2 regions of the Pseudalkalibacillus berkeleyi genome follow, and region 1 is predicted to be linked to the other one. Evidence: riboswitches for the same ligand, from Rfam matches in the RefSeq annotation. Region 1 holds a riboswitch; the other holds the start of a gene.
The links. A riboswitch is a leader RNA that binds a small molecule or an ion and turns the genes downstream of it on or off. The one in region 1 is predicted to bind FMN.
Positions count from the first base shown of each region.

Region 2: another riboswitch for FMN. It lies ahead of ribD (bifunctional diaminohydroxyphosphoribosylaminopyrimidine deaminase/5-amino-6-(5-phosphoribosylamino)uracil reductase RibD); the one in region 1 lies ahead of L2716_RS01425 (ECF transporter S component).

Region 1 is NZ_JAKIJS010000001.1:259,949-266,271, reverse strand. Features, by position in the region: gene L2716_RS01430 (DUF6454 family protein) at 1-665, opposite strand, end outside; gene L2716_RS01425 (ECF transporter S component) at 885-1,466, opposite strand; FMN riboswitch at 1,669-1,819, opposite strand; gene L2716_RS01420 (hypothetical protein) at 2,364-2,609, opposite strand; gene L2716_RS01415 (glycine betaine uptake BCCT transporter) at 2,969-4,504, shown strand; gene L2716_RS01410 (phosphotransferase family protein) at 4,673-5,545, shown strand; gene L2716_RS01405 (carboxypeptidase M32) at 5,693-6,323, shown strand, end outside.
Region 2 is NZ_JAKIJS010000001.1:1,473,711-1,480,033, forward strand. Features, by position in the region: gene L2716_RS07820 (DUF309 domain-containing protein) at 1-306, shown strand, start outside; gene L2716_RS07825 (GNAT family N-acetyltransferase) at 320-694, opposite strand; gene ribH (6,7-dimethyl-8-ribityllumazine synthase) at 944-1,414, opposite strand; gene L2716_RS07835 (bifunctional 3,4-dihydroxy-2-butanone-4-phosphate synthase/GTP cyclohydrolase II) at 1,499-2,692, opposite strand; gene ribE (riboflavin synthase) at 2,757-3,404, opposite strand; gene ribD (bifunctional diaminohydroxyphosphoribosylaminopyrimidine deaminase/5-amino-6-(5-phosphoribosylamino)uracil reductase RibD) at 3,408-4,499, opposite strand; FMN riboswitch at 4,688-4,835, opposite strand; gene L2716_RS07850 (peptidylprolyl isomerase) at 4,981-5,415, opposite strand; gene lysA (diaminopimelate decarboxylase) at 5,497-6,323, opposite strand, start outside.

The sequences.
Region 1 (6,323 bases):
AGCATCTTGCGGTTTCCTACACTTTCACAATCTTGATAATCAATGAAATGGCTTGGGTTCTTGTTAACAGACTGTTGCTTCCCCTTTTGGTTCCATTTGTAAAACGTTCTCGAACCCCAACTTACTCCGTGAAGCTTTCTAGTAGAATGATCGCTCACGATTCCTCCGATGTGATCCTCCACCTCAAACGCTTTGTCGACTTGCAATGTATCAGGGTTCATTTTATAAATGATGGACTGACTATCCGGTCTATACTCAGCAACCGGTATCCAAATGTGCTTACCATCAAAATCGATTCCACCAGGATGGTACATATCTCCTCGACCTAATTCTATATCCTTGATCATCTGCCCTTCTTCATTCACAACAAATAGATGTCCGACTCCTTTCCCAGGTGTACGATCATATCCATTTTTTGATGATTCATCCTTCACGGGTTTTTCAACAATTTCAACGGAAGATATGTAATATCGATCGTCTATTTTCGTCATCCCTTGTGGATGATGTATGTTGAAATCCAAGTCTAGCTGCTTTACTTGCTTCCATTCAGTGTCTCTTGATAGCTGTTTAAATGATTCCGATAAGTTTGGATCGTCATTCGCTAATACTGTTGAAAATAATCCAATTAACAAAAATCCTGATAAAGTGATTGCAAGAATCCGCATGGCTTTGCCTCCTCATATTTCGTTCATTCATCAGTACCTAGTTTAAACAATGACATTTGTAATAGGAACGAGATTTGGGCTAACTTTAGAAAGTTTACGGAGTCTTTAAATAAGCTTAATTTAGGGACCACGGATATAGTTTTCATCAATTCACAAAAAAACTGACTCAAGTTGGACGATTGTCCTTTGAGCCAGTCTCTCATTCTTTTATCCACTTTTTTATGATGATCGTTGTTCCATGCGATTTAAGTACGGAGACAACTTGTAGTAAATCATGATAAACAATCCTGCTACGATTGTACTTTTAATCAAGTTAAAAGGTGTGATCCCTGTAATGATCAATTGTGTCATCATTTCTGAAGTCATAGGATCATAGTTCAAGAACCATGTGTATGCAGGCAGAATCAGCACATAATTGAGTAGTGCCATCATCAGAGTCATCGTCAACGCTCCTGTTAATAAGCCGAGCGTTAAGCCTTTCTTGCTTCGATATTTTCGAAACAATATTGCCGCAGGAACAATAAACAGACTACCTGCGATAAAGTTCGCAAACTGCCCAACAGGTACACCCGTCATACTACCTTGTACACCGTAATGCAGAATATTTTTTATTGCTTCAACCGTAATTCCAGCTACAGGTCCAAATACAATTCCACTTAGAAGTGCAGGCACGTCACTGAGATCGATCTTTAGAAATGGTGGTAGCCCCGGAAACGGAAAATCTAGAAGCATTAATACATACGCGATACTGCTCATGAGTGAGACAGCAATCATTCGATATAACTTCCCCTTTGGTTGCATAGGAAACCTCTCCTTTTTCCTAAACGCCATCTTGCTTCCAATGCATCGCACAGTCCTTGTGTCGATCAATTTCCTTTTCTCATCACCAAAATAAAAGCCCTAAAGCATTGGTTAAGCTTTAGGGAGTCATTTGCATATTTATCAGGTTATTAGGCCATGAGAAATGGAGCTTCTTAACTGAACGTAATCTAAGAAACTGTGCAAACATCTTCTCCCATCCAGACTATACTGTCGGCTCTGGCTTTTCACCAGATCAGCCATGTTCAATTAAACAACTGAACAAAGCTCGCGGGCTTATGAAGGGGACTTCATCTACCGCCGGTCGGGAATTTCACCCTGCCCCGAAGATGGTGTTTATTTTGTTGTTCGTTCTCTTACATTATAGGGCTTAAAGCCTAATCTAGCAATATAATTGCTTATATCTCACTATATGTTGTATTGTGATTCATCTTTGACACAAAATAGACAAAAAAAGAGCCCCCACCAAAAAGGTTAGAGCGAAGAATAGTATATACAAGCGGCACAAACCGCTTTCCATTTAAAATATAAAAGCTGCATGGCTACCCTCTTGTGGAGAGAACCTCCCCTAAGTTTATTGGAACGTCATTGGAACAACCGTCCAGATGTAAAGATGTTCTTCACTCTCCACTTGCAGGCTAGTGCTCACACTTTGAAGGGTGAATTTGTCATTCACCCTTCTTTTGTTATTGGCTCACTTACATTTTAAGGGAGTTGGTGATATAATTTGTAGAACATTCAATCATAGGGGGATATAAAAATGTTTAAGGTCTTTAAGCAATTTGGTGCAATTTCATGGGCTTCTATCGTTTTTTTGTTTACTTTGCTGACTTTCGGAATCAATCGTAAAATGAAGAAAAAAGATCGATAGAGATGCCTTTAATGACGGACTTGGTTTATGTGATCGATCTTGATAGATGAGTTCAGTATTTCCGCGCATTTCATCTCTTTCACTTTTCCTACACGTTTTTCTACGAGCACTTGTAATTCCCCTGCCGAAACTTCTTCAGGAATGTCCAGTAACTCTACATAATACTCTTTACTTCCCTCTACTAAAAAATCAATTGTGATTTTTGCAGTTAAACTCAAGTCCATCACCCTTCTCTCACTATGTATGTTATCCATAAAATTCTTATCTTAAAATTTCTTATCTTAAAATTTCTTTCTTACTATATTGTACGCACTCCTCACCATAAAGTTTCAAAAAAAATGCAATTTTTAAAAAATGACGAAAATCTTAAATTAATTGTACGACTTTTCTATTATTATGACCACCCGAAATCTTCTTAAAACATTTATTGTTCAATAAAACTAATCGAAATGACCTACATATCGGAAGTGAAATAATTTTCAAATAATAAAATTATGGTCTATAGTCACCGGAAACGACACAAACACCTGGTTTGTTATTGGAGTGTAAATAAGGGTATAACAAATACGAATGCACTAAAAATATCTTTTCGGCTATGAAGGAGGAACAGAATTTGGACAAAGTTCAAGAGAAGGCTCCTCACTGGAATGTCGTATTCTGGGTTTCGTCAATCATTGTTCTATTGTTTGTTATTTGGGGAGCCATTTCACCAAAATCACTAGGAGATAACGCTGCATCCGTCTTTGATTTTACAACATATGCATTCGGTTGGTTTTATCTGATTGCTGTATTTTTCTTTACGATCTTTTGTCTCATTTTAGCCATTAGTCGTTATGGGAAAATTCGCCTCGGTGGAGATGATTCAAGACCAGATTATCCTTTCTTTACATGGATTGGGATGTTATTCAGTGCTGGATTTGGAGTTGGCCTCGTTTTTTGGGGTGTTGCTGAACCGATGAGTCACTATTTTGAACCACCTATGGGGATTGAGGGACAGTCTGAAGAAGCAGCTCGAGTTTCCATGCGCTACTCTTTTTTCCATTGGGGTATACATCAGTGGTCAGTCTTCACAGTTGTTGGACTTGCTTTAGGTTATTTCCAATATCGGAAAAAAGAAAAAGGGATGATCAGTACAACGTTTAATCCAATCATTGGAACTAAGGGAAAAACATCGCTCAGAAGAACAATTGACATCCTTGCTGTTATCGCTACTATAACGGGGGTTGCCACATCACTAGGGTTTGGGATCTTACAAATTAATGGTGGTTTAAACAGTGTGTTCGACCTGCCTAACAATGCGATGATGCAATTAATCATTACCGGTGTCCTGCTCATTCTTTATTTAACTTCTGCTATGACAGGACTGGATAAAGGAATTAAGTGGTTGAGTAATCTAAACCTTGGATTAGCTTTGGCATTAATGATCATCGTTTTAATCATGGGACCTACTGTCTTTATCCTTAACAGTATGACATTAGGCATTGGAGACTATATTTCTAAGTTTTTCGAAATGAGTTTCCGTCTTACTCCTTATAAAGGTGGTACATGGGTACGTGACTGGACTGTTTTCTATTGGGCATGGGTCATTGCCTGGTCACCATTCGTCGGGTCGTTCGTTGCTCGTGTTTCACGTGGAAGGACCATACGCGAATTCATCTTTGGCGTGCTGATCGTCCCTCCGTTCATTGCGATTTTGTGGATCGCTATTTTTGGAGGAACCGCATTGAATTTCGACTTGACCCAAGGGACGAACATTGCTGAGCTTGTTAATAAAGACGTAACATCAGCCCTTTTCGTTACTTATGCACAGTTGCCATTTACGTTCCTGTTCTCTATGTTATCGATCTTATTGATTTTCACATTTTTGATCACGTCTGCCGATTCTGCGACATTCGTTCTCGGCATTATGACTTCAGACGGTGACTTGAATCCAAGTCGAATTGTAAAATTTATATGGGGAATTTTGATGGCAGCAATAGCAGCCGTACTCATTATTAGCAGTGGGTTACAAGGGTTGCAAACTGCATCACTGATTGCCGCCCTCCCATTTACAGTCATATTGATCGTTATGTGCTTATCCATTATTAAAGTCATACGAAAAGAACCATCCGTCGGACTTGGTGCTAGCAAAAAGAAAATCAACAAATAGCCTCCCCCTTCGGGTGGCTATTTGTCTTTACAAGTTCATTATTCCTAGCGTGTGATCATTTGAGTCTTCTGAACTATATAACGCAGCATACAAGTGTATATTTTCTTTTATATGGAAAGAGGATATGTGGCCTTTTTAGTCGAATCTTGATGGTGGGAGGGATTTTCAATGTATTTGGAACAATATTTAAATTGCATTCATTCTTTCTATCCTTCACTAGAAATCCAGTCAGTGCAATGGAATCACTACGGTCAGAACAACGATATCCTTTTTCTAAATCATCAATGGGTATTTCGTTTTCCGAAACATGATGAGGCCGCTCATACACTTCAAACAGAGTGTGAGCAACTCGGGTATATTTACCCACACATCTCCCTTCCGATTCCAGTCCCTGTATTCCAAAACACGGACACGAACATTCTCGGTCAATCGTTTGTCGGATACCCTTTAATACCAGGAACACCCTTATACCCAGAAACTGTGCAATCACTTACTCCGTCAAGCAAGGAGTCCTTGGCAAAAGATTTGGCAACTTTCTTACACGAATTACATTCCATCCCTACTTCTAACGCACCCGGAAAAGTGATTTCAGGTCATAGCTCTAGCCAATTTTGGTCAACTATGTATGAGAATATTTCACAATCACTGTTTACGTATATTCGAGTTGAGAAGCAATCTGAAATTAAACAACATTTTGAACAGTATTTAAATGATCAATCGAATTTCACATTCACACCGAAACTCATTCATGGGGACTTTGGAATGTCTAATATATTATTTGATGAGAAAGAAAAACAGCTTAGTGGTATCGTAGACTTTGGTAGTTCCCATATCGGCGATCCAGCCATTGATTTTGCCGGGTTATTAAAGAAATACGGGAAAAGCTTTGTTGATTTAATGGCTCCATTTTACCCAGGTTTAGAATCCATGATACCAAGAGCTCAATTTTATTCAGGTACATTCGCGCTACAGGAAGCGTTACATGGATACCGCACTGAAAATATTGAATCTCTTGAAAATGGTTTAAAGGAATATGTGTAAACGGAATCACCCCTAAAAGGATTGGCTCTTCGTTCTTAAAGAGTCATCTTTTTTTTATGAAAATATATTTCGTAACTCGAAGGATTTGAGGGAGAAATCGAGAATACCTTATTAATAAAATCTATATATTTCAGGAGGGAATTGCTGATGACCCAACAAGTTTTAGATCAAAAGGTTCAACAAGCCATCGATCAATTTAATGCACTTGATGAGAAGATTTGTCACTTTACAAATATTTTGGGGCTCTTAGGCTGGGATGCACGTACATACGCACCGAAAAAAGGAAAGCCAATCTTTGCAAAAGCAAAAGGTACCCTTTCAACGGAAACATTCAAATTATCGATTTCAAAGGAAATGGGTGAATGTTTGGACACGCTATGCCAACCTGAGGTGTTTCATCAACTAGACCTTCCAACTCAGTCTTGTGTACGAGAACGAAAGCAAGATTACGAAAAGTCTAAACGAATTCCAACAGATGTTTATAATGAGTATGTAGTCCTCGCTTCTAATGCGAATGATGCTTGGGAGCAAGCACGAGAGAATGATGACTTTTCATATTTCGAGCCTTATTTAGAAAAAATGGTTGAGATGAAAAAGCGTTTCGCAGAGTACTTCGGTTATGAAAAACATCCGTATGATGCACTGTTAGATGAGTACGAGCCAGGCTTAACAGTTGAGAAATTGGATCCATTATTTGCTGATTTAAGGGAATCTAGCATTAAGCTGTTGAATCGCATTCAACAATCTTCAAGAAAACCGAACAGCAAGATTTTCGACC
Region 2 (6,323 bases), 1.2 Mb from region 1:
GAAACAAACCAATCGAAATTGATCTCACTCGGTATAGATGTAAATGTATTAATGTCCGAACTCCGCACACGCCTAAATGAAATAACCAATCAACAACCCTATCATAGCTTTAACTTCCCCTTATTAGATAAGGACCTCCGTGCACTATGTGAACAGAAATGTCAGGAAATTGAGTGTACGTATGGCATGCCAAGCGACTTGGATAATGACTATTTGATTCATAAACATACGCTAAGAGATCGAAAGCCTGTTATTAAAGAACGACTTGAACAACACGCCATTAGAAAAAAGAAACGGGAAGGATAATCCTTTCCGTTTCTTATTGGTCATTCTCCAGCTTAATTTCACCATCTTCACAACGCTCGAAGAATGAGTGGGTTTCTTCATTTGCAGATAAAGTATATTCATCCTTCAGTACTTTCTTAAGTGCATCGACCATTTTCTTGCCGATTCCTTGGTGTCGATGGGATGGATTTACACTGACATGTTGTAATTCTGCAACCCCGTCTTTCATATTTAAGCCTACAATGCCAATGATATCTTCGCCTTCTTTCCAAAGAAACAATTGGTATTCGGACTCTGTTTCATATTGCTTGACGGTTTGTTGCAGCTTCTTGAGATCTTTTTCGTTCGGCATGAACGATAGAAGTCCCATTGCAATTTTTTCATAGTTACGCTTATAACGGATTAACATAAGTTCTCCCTCATTATCGAAATAACTTCCCTACGAGTGACAATAGTAAGAGGAATGCAACGATTATTACTACAATGAATAGTATTCGTTCTTGCTTTTTATTGTTCATACAGTTCCAACCTCTTAAGAATACTACTGATAAAGTTCAATATAGTCACATTCATTATAGCGAAACTTCTTTAAAGTTGCTAATTTTAGTCTATATAAGTATAACATTCTATAGATCTTGGTAAACACCTTTTTACAAGCCTATTTATTGAACGACCTGCAAAGATTACCCATTTCAATAGCTGAAACAGCAGCTTCCCAACCTTTGTTTCCAGCTTTCGTTCCCGCTCTTTCTACCGCTTGTTCGATAGAATCTGTTGTTAGCACACCGAATATGACAGGTACACCAGAATTGATTGCAAGACTAGAAACCCCTTTCGAAACCTCGCTACATACATAATCGAAGTGTGGAGTAGAACCTCGAATGACAGTTCCTAATGTAATTACCGCGTCATACTTATTCGAATCTACCATCTTCTTTGCAATCAATGGAATTTCAAATGCACCTGGAACCCATGCGATATCAACGTCCTCTTCATTTACACCATGGCGTTTCAATGCATCCTCAGCACCTGACAATAATTTCCCAGTTATGAATTCATTAAATCGACCTACAACAATCCCTACTTTTAAATTCGTTCCTACTAAATGTCCCTCAAATGTTGTACCCATAATATTATTCCTCCTAATTTGTATATTCCTCTTAATTCACCACTTATTTCTGTGTTGTCACCTATATATGTTGCGATTCACTTTTTAAAAGTGAAGCATGTGACCTAACTTGCTGTGTTTTGTTCTTAAATACTTTTCATTCTCATCCCTATGTGGTAGTTGGATCGGCACTCGATCGAGCACTTCTAAACCATACCCACTTAAGCCTTTGATCTTCCTCGGGTTATTTGTAAGGAGGTTCATTTTAGAGATACCTAGATCTCTTAAAATTTGTGCTCCGATACCATAATCACGCAGATCAGGTGCAAAACCAAGCTTTTCATTAGCTTCAACTGTGTCATAGCCCTCTTCCTGTAGCTTGTAAGCCTTCATTTTATTTAAAAGACCGATCCCTCTGCCTTCTTGTCTCATATAGAGGAGTACACCATTTCCTTCTTGTTCAATCTGGGACAAGGCTGCGTGTAATTGGGGACCACAATCACATCTGAACGAACCAAATGCATCCCCTGTCAAACATTCAGAATGAACACGAACTAATGTAGGTTCATCAGGGATAATTTCTCCTTTTATAAGTGCGATGTGTTCCTTTTGATCAAGGATATTTGAATAACCGATGGCACGGAACTCCCCGAACGCCGTTGGTAGAGTAATTTCAATTTCCTTTTGAACAAGCTTATCTTTTCGGTTTCGGTATTGGATGAGATCCTTGATTGTGATCATCTTCAAATCGTATTCATCTGCAATCTTTCGTAAGTCAGGCACCCTTGCCATCGTGCCATCTTCATTCATGATTTCACAAATAACTCCCGCTGGCTCTGCTCCAGAAAGTCGTGCCAAGTCTACAGCTGCTTCAGTGTGACCTGCTCTTCTCAAAACGCCGCCTTGCTTAGCGATTAAAGGAAAGACGTGGCCTGGTCTTTTAAAGTCTGAAGGTACTGACTTCGGATTTAATAACTGTTGAATTGTAGTTGCCCTTTCCTGTGCAGAAATGCCAGTAGTTGACGATTTGTGGTCGATACTTACCGTAAATGCCGTCCCGTGTGGATCTGTATTGTGATTTACCATTGGATTGAGTTCTAATTTGCTTGCAAGGTCTTCAGTAATCGGAGTACATACAAGACCACGACCATGGGTCACCATAAAATTGATCACTTCAGGTGTTACTCGATCAGCGAGTGAGATGAAGTCCCCCTCATTTTCCCGATCCTCATCATCACATACAATGACCACATTACCTTGCATCAATTCATAAATTGCTTCCTCTATACGGTCAAACATATTGAGGTCACCACCCTTTCAAATATCTCCTTACTTATCATTCCGATCATCCGTAACGAACACTTTAAAATCCGTTATCCGTTAAAAACTCCATCGTCAACTTCCCTTTGGACGTTTGCTCTGCTTTTCTTTCAAGTAAATGATCCACATATTTTGCTAGCATATCTGCCTCTATATTAACTTGATCGCCTTCATTCTTATGACCAAGAACGGACTCTTGTACCGTATGCGGGATAAGTGATAACGTAAACGTTCGGTCTGTGACGCCAAATATCGTAAGGCTCGTTCCATCCACTGCAACAGATCCTTTGTTCATGAAATAGGACTGCAAATCATCAGGAGCCTCTATCTCATAGTAAATCGCATTATGCTTTGTCGTTTTCTTCACTATTTTACCTACTCCATCAATGTGCCCGGAAACGAAATGACCTCCAAAACGTCCACCTGCTGCCATTGCTCGTTCAAGATTAACCGGATCACCGGAGCCAATACGTTTTAAATTCGTAGATTTCAGTGTTTCAGGCATGACATCGACAGTGAATGAAGTTTGCCCGAAAGAGGTTACCGTCAAACAAATACCATTTACTGAGATACTATCTCCTAGCTGAACATCCTCAAGAACTTTCTTTGCTTGTATTGTCACAACGTACCCTTCACTTGACTCTTTTACAGAATGGATCGTGCCAATCTCTTCAATAATACCTGTGAACATGACTTATCCCTCCTTTAGAACAGAGACAATTTTCAAATCATCTCCGATTTGTTCAAATGAAATGGTTTGTAAATCAACTGCCTCGTCCATATATTTGATACCTGCTCCACCTATTATCGAAGGGCTTGTAAAACCACCAATAATCTTAGGAGCTAAGTAAGTAATCAATTGTTGGAAACACCGTTCTTTCACAAAGCTTGCGTGTACAGTTGCCCCGCCCTCAACATAAATAGAGGTGATGCCTATAGTAGCCATCCGTTCTAATAGGGACCTGATTTGAATGCTCTCTGCCTCCAGTTTGATCACTTGGACGTACTCAGATTGAATTTCTTCTATTTGATCCATAGCCACTTGGCTCCCTGTAATGATAAGGGTTTGCGCTTCTCGATCATTTAATACCTTAGCTGATCGAGGAATACGTAGATGAGTATCCAGAATAATCCTGGTTGGATTTTTACCTCCGAACGGTAGTCTCGTTGTAAGCTGAGGATCATCTTCAATAATCGTTTGGACACCGACTAAGATTGCATCATGCTCTTGACGCGAATGGTGGACGTCTCTCCTTGCCTCTTCACCCGTTATCCATTTACTTTCCCCAGTAGTAGTGGCAGTCTTTCCATCTAAGCTAGAAGCAGCTTTCAGCGTTACATAAGGTAAGCTCGTTTTCATAAAATGGTTAAAAAACGGATTAAGCTCAGTCGCTTCTTCTTCTAATAAACCAATATGAACATCGATTCCTGCTTGCTTGAGTCGTTCCACTCCTCTACCTGCTACTACAGGGTTTGGATCGAGGGTAGCAACATAAATACGCGAAATCCCTCTGTCTATTACGAGGTTGGCACATGGAGGCGTTTTCCCAAAATGACTACAAGGTTCTAATGTAACGAACATCGTAGCACCATTCGCTTTGTCGCCAGCCATGTTGAGTGCATGGACTTCCGCATGATCTTCTCCGGCCTTCATATGTGCGCCTATACCTACAATTTCACCATCGCGAACGACAACAGCGCCGACTTTCGGATTCGGAGACGTTTGCCCAACCATTTGTTTCGCCATATCTATAGCAAGTTTCATATAACGAACTTCTTGTTCCATAATGTTAACCACCTTATTTAAACATCAAAAAACCCCGAAAATGCTAGACGCATCTTCGGGGTATGAGAGCATAAGAAATAAACCTCTGCAACTTCGAACTGAACGAATGCTCAGATAGTAGGCATGAGTAAAGATAGAGAGCTGTGGCATGTGTAACTGATCCATACTCTCTTCCTAGGTTCTTCTTATATATCCTTCTCCCATCCAGACTATACTGTCGGCTTCGGATTTGCACCGAATCCACCGCTACAACGAATTGCACCGGGTCACGGACTAAGAAGCAACGCTCGCTTCATCACCGCCGGTTGGGATTTTCACCCGACCCCGAAGGATAATTTACTTGTATGTATTTTATGTTACTCTTTCTCAAACGTATTAGCAAGGAGAATGTGTTTAAGTCATATATAACGACCTTTTTCCTTTAAAGAAAAAACTGACTCGAAATCCAATAATATGGATTTCTGAGTCAGTTTCTCATTTATTACTCTTCCCAAACTTTAACTTCTTTCATTACGTCGCCGTTTTGAGTACGTAATGCTGAGTCCAAGCCTTCTGTAACTTGACCGAAAACGGTATGTACACCGTCTAAATGTGGTTGGCTGTCATGAACGATGAAGAATTGGCTTCCTCCAGTGTTTTTACCTGCATGAGCCATTGATAATGAACCAGGCTTATGTTTATGTGGGTTACCTTCTGTTTCACAGTCAATTGTGTAACCAGGGCCACCGGTACCTGTTCCTGTTGGACATCCACCTTGGGATACAAATCCTGGTATGACACGGTGGAACGTTAATCCGTTGTAAAATCCTTCGTTCGCTAATTTTTCAAAGTTTGCTACTGTATTCGGTGCTTCTTCTGGGAAAAATTCAATCAGTACTTTTTCGCCGTTTTCAAATTCAATACTTCCTTTTTTCATGATAAAACCCTCCTCTACTGCAAGTAGTTTCATTGTATGTTTTTTTGAAAGAGAAGTAAAGAAATGCACATTCGATATCCCTTAAAAACTTGTTACTACAGTCTTTTTCAATGGACGGTCGAGGTGAACAAGATCGCGATATGTTTCTCGCTCCACGACAAGTTGAGCTTCACCTTCTTCTACGAACACAACTGCAGGACGCGGGAGACGATTATAATTGTTCGCCATAGAGTATCCATACGCACCAGTACAGAACATCGCTAAAATATCACCTTGGGAGGTTTTCGGTAATGATACCTCTTGGATGAGCATATCCCCTGATTCACAACACTTCCCCGCTATAGATACAGTCTGTGTGTTCTTTTGAGATAGACGATTTGCAATCACCGCTTCATATTTCGCCTGATACAAAGCTGGTCTCAGGTTATCCGTCATACCTCCGTCTACTGCAAGGTAATTTCTCACTCCAGGAATTCTTTTTTCTGACCCAACCGTATAGAGCGTAGTTCCTGCTTCGCCAACGATCGATCGACCTGGTTCAATCCATATTTCAGGCATGGCCAAGCTCTTTTCTGCTACTTGATCTTGGACTTCATCTACAACAACGTTCATCATTTCTTCTATTGAAATCTTCTTGTCATTTGTCGTGTAGGCAATTCCGAATCCTCCACCTAGATTGACAACTCGCGCTTCATAACCAAATGATTCAGACCAATCTTCCAGTAAGTCAAATATTTTACGAATCGCCATCACAAATCCATCTGATTCAAAAATTTGTGATCCAATGTGACAATGGATACCCATCATATCAATGTATGACGAGGATAGAGCCTCATGCAAAGCCTGATCCGCCTGTTTACTAATAAGATCAAAGCCGAATTTAGAATCCTCTTGACCGGTCAGGATGT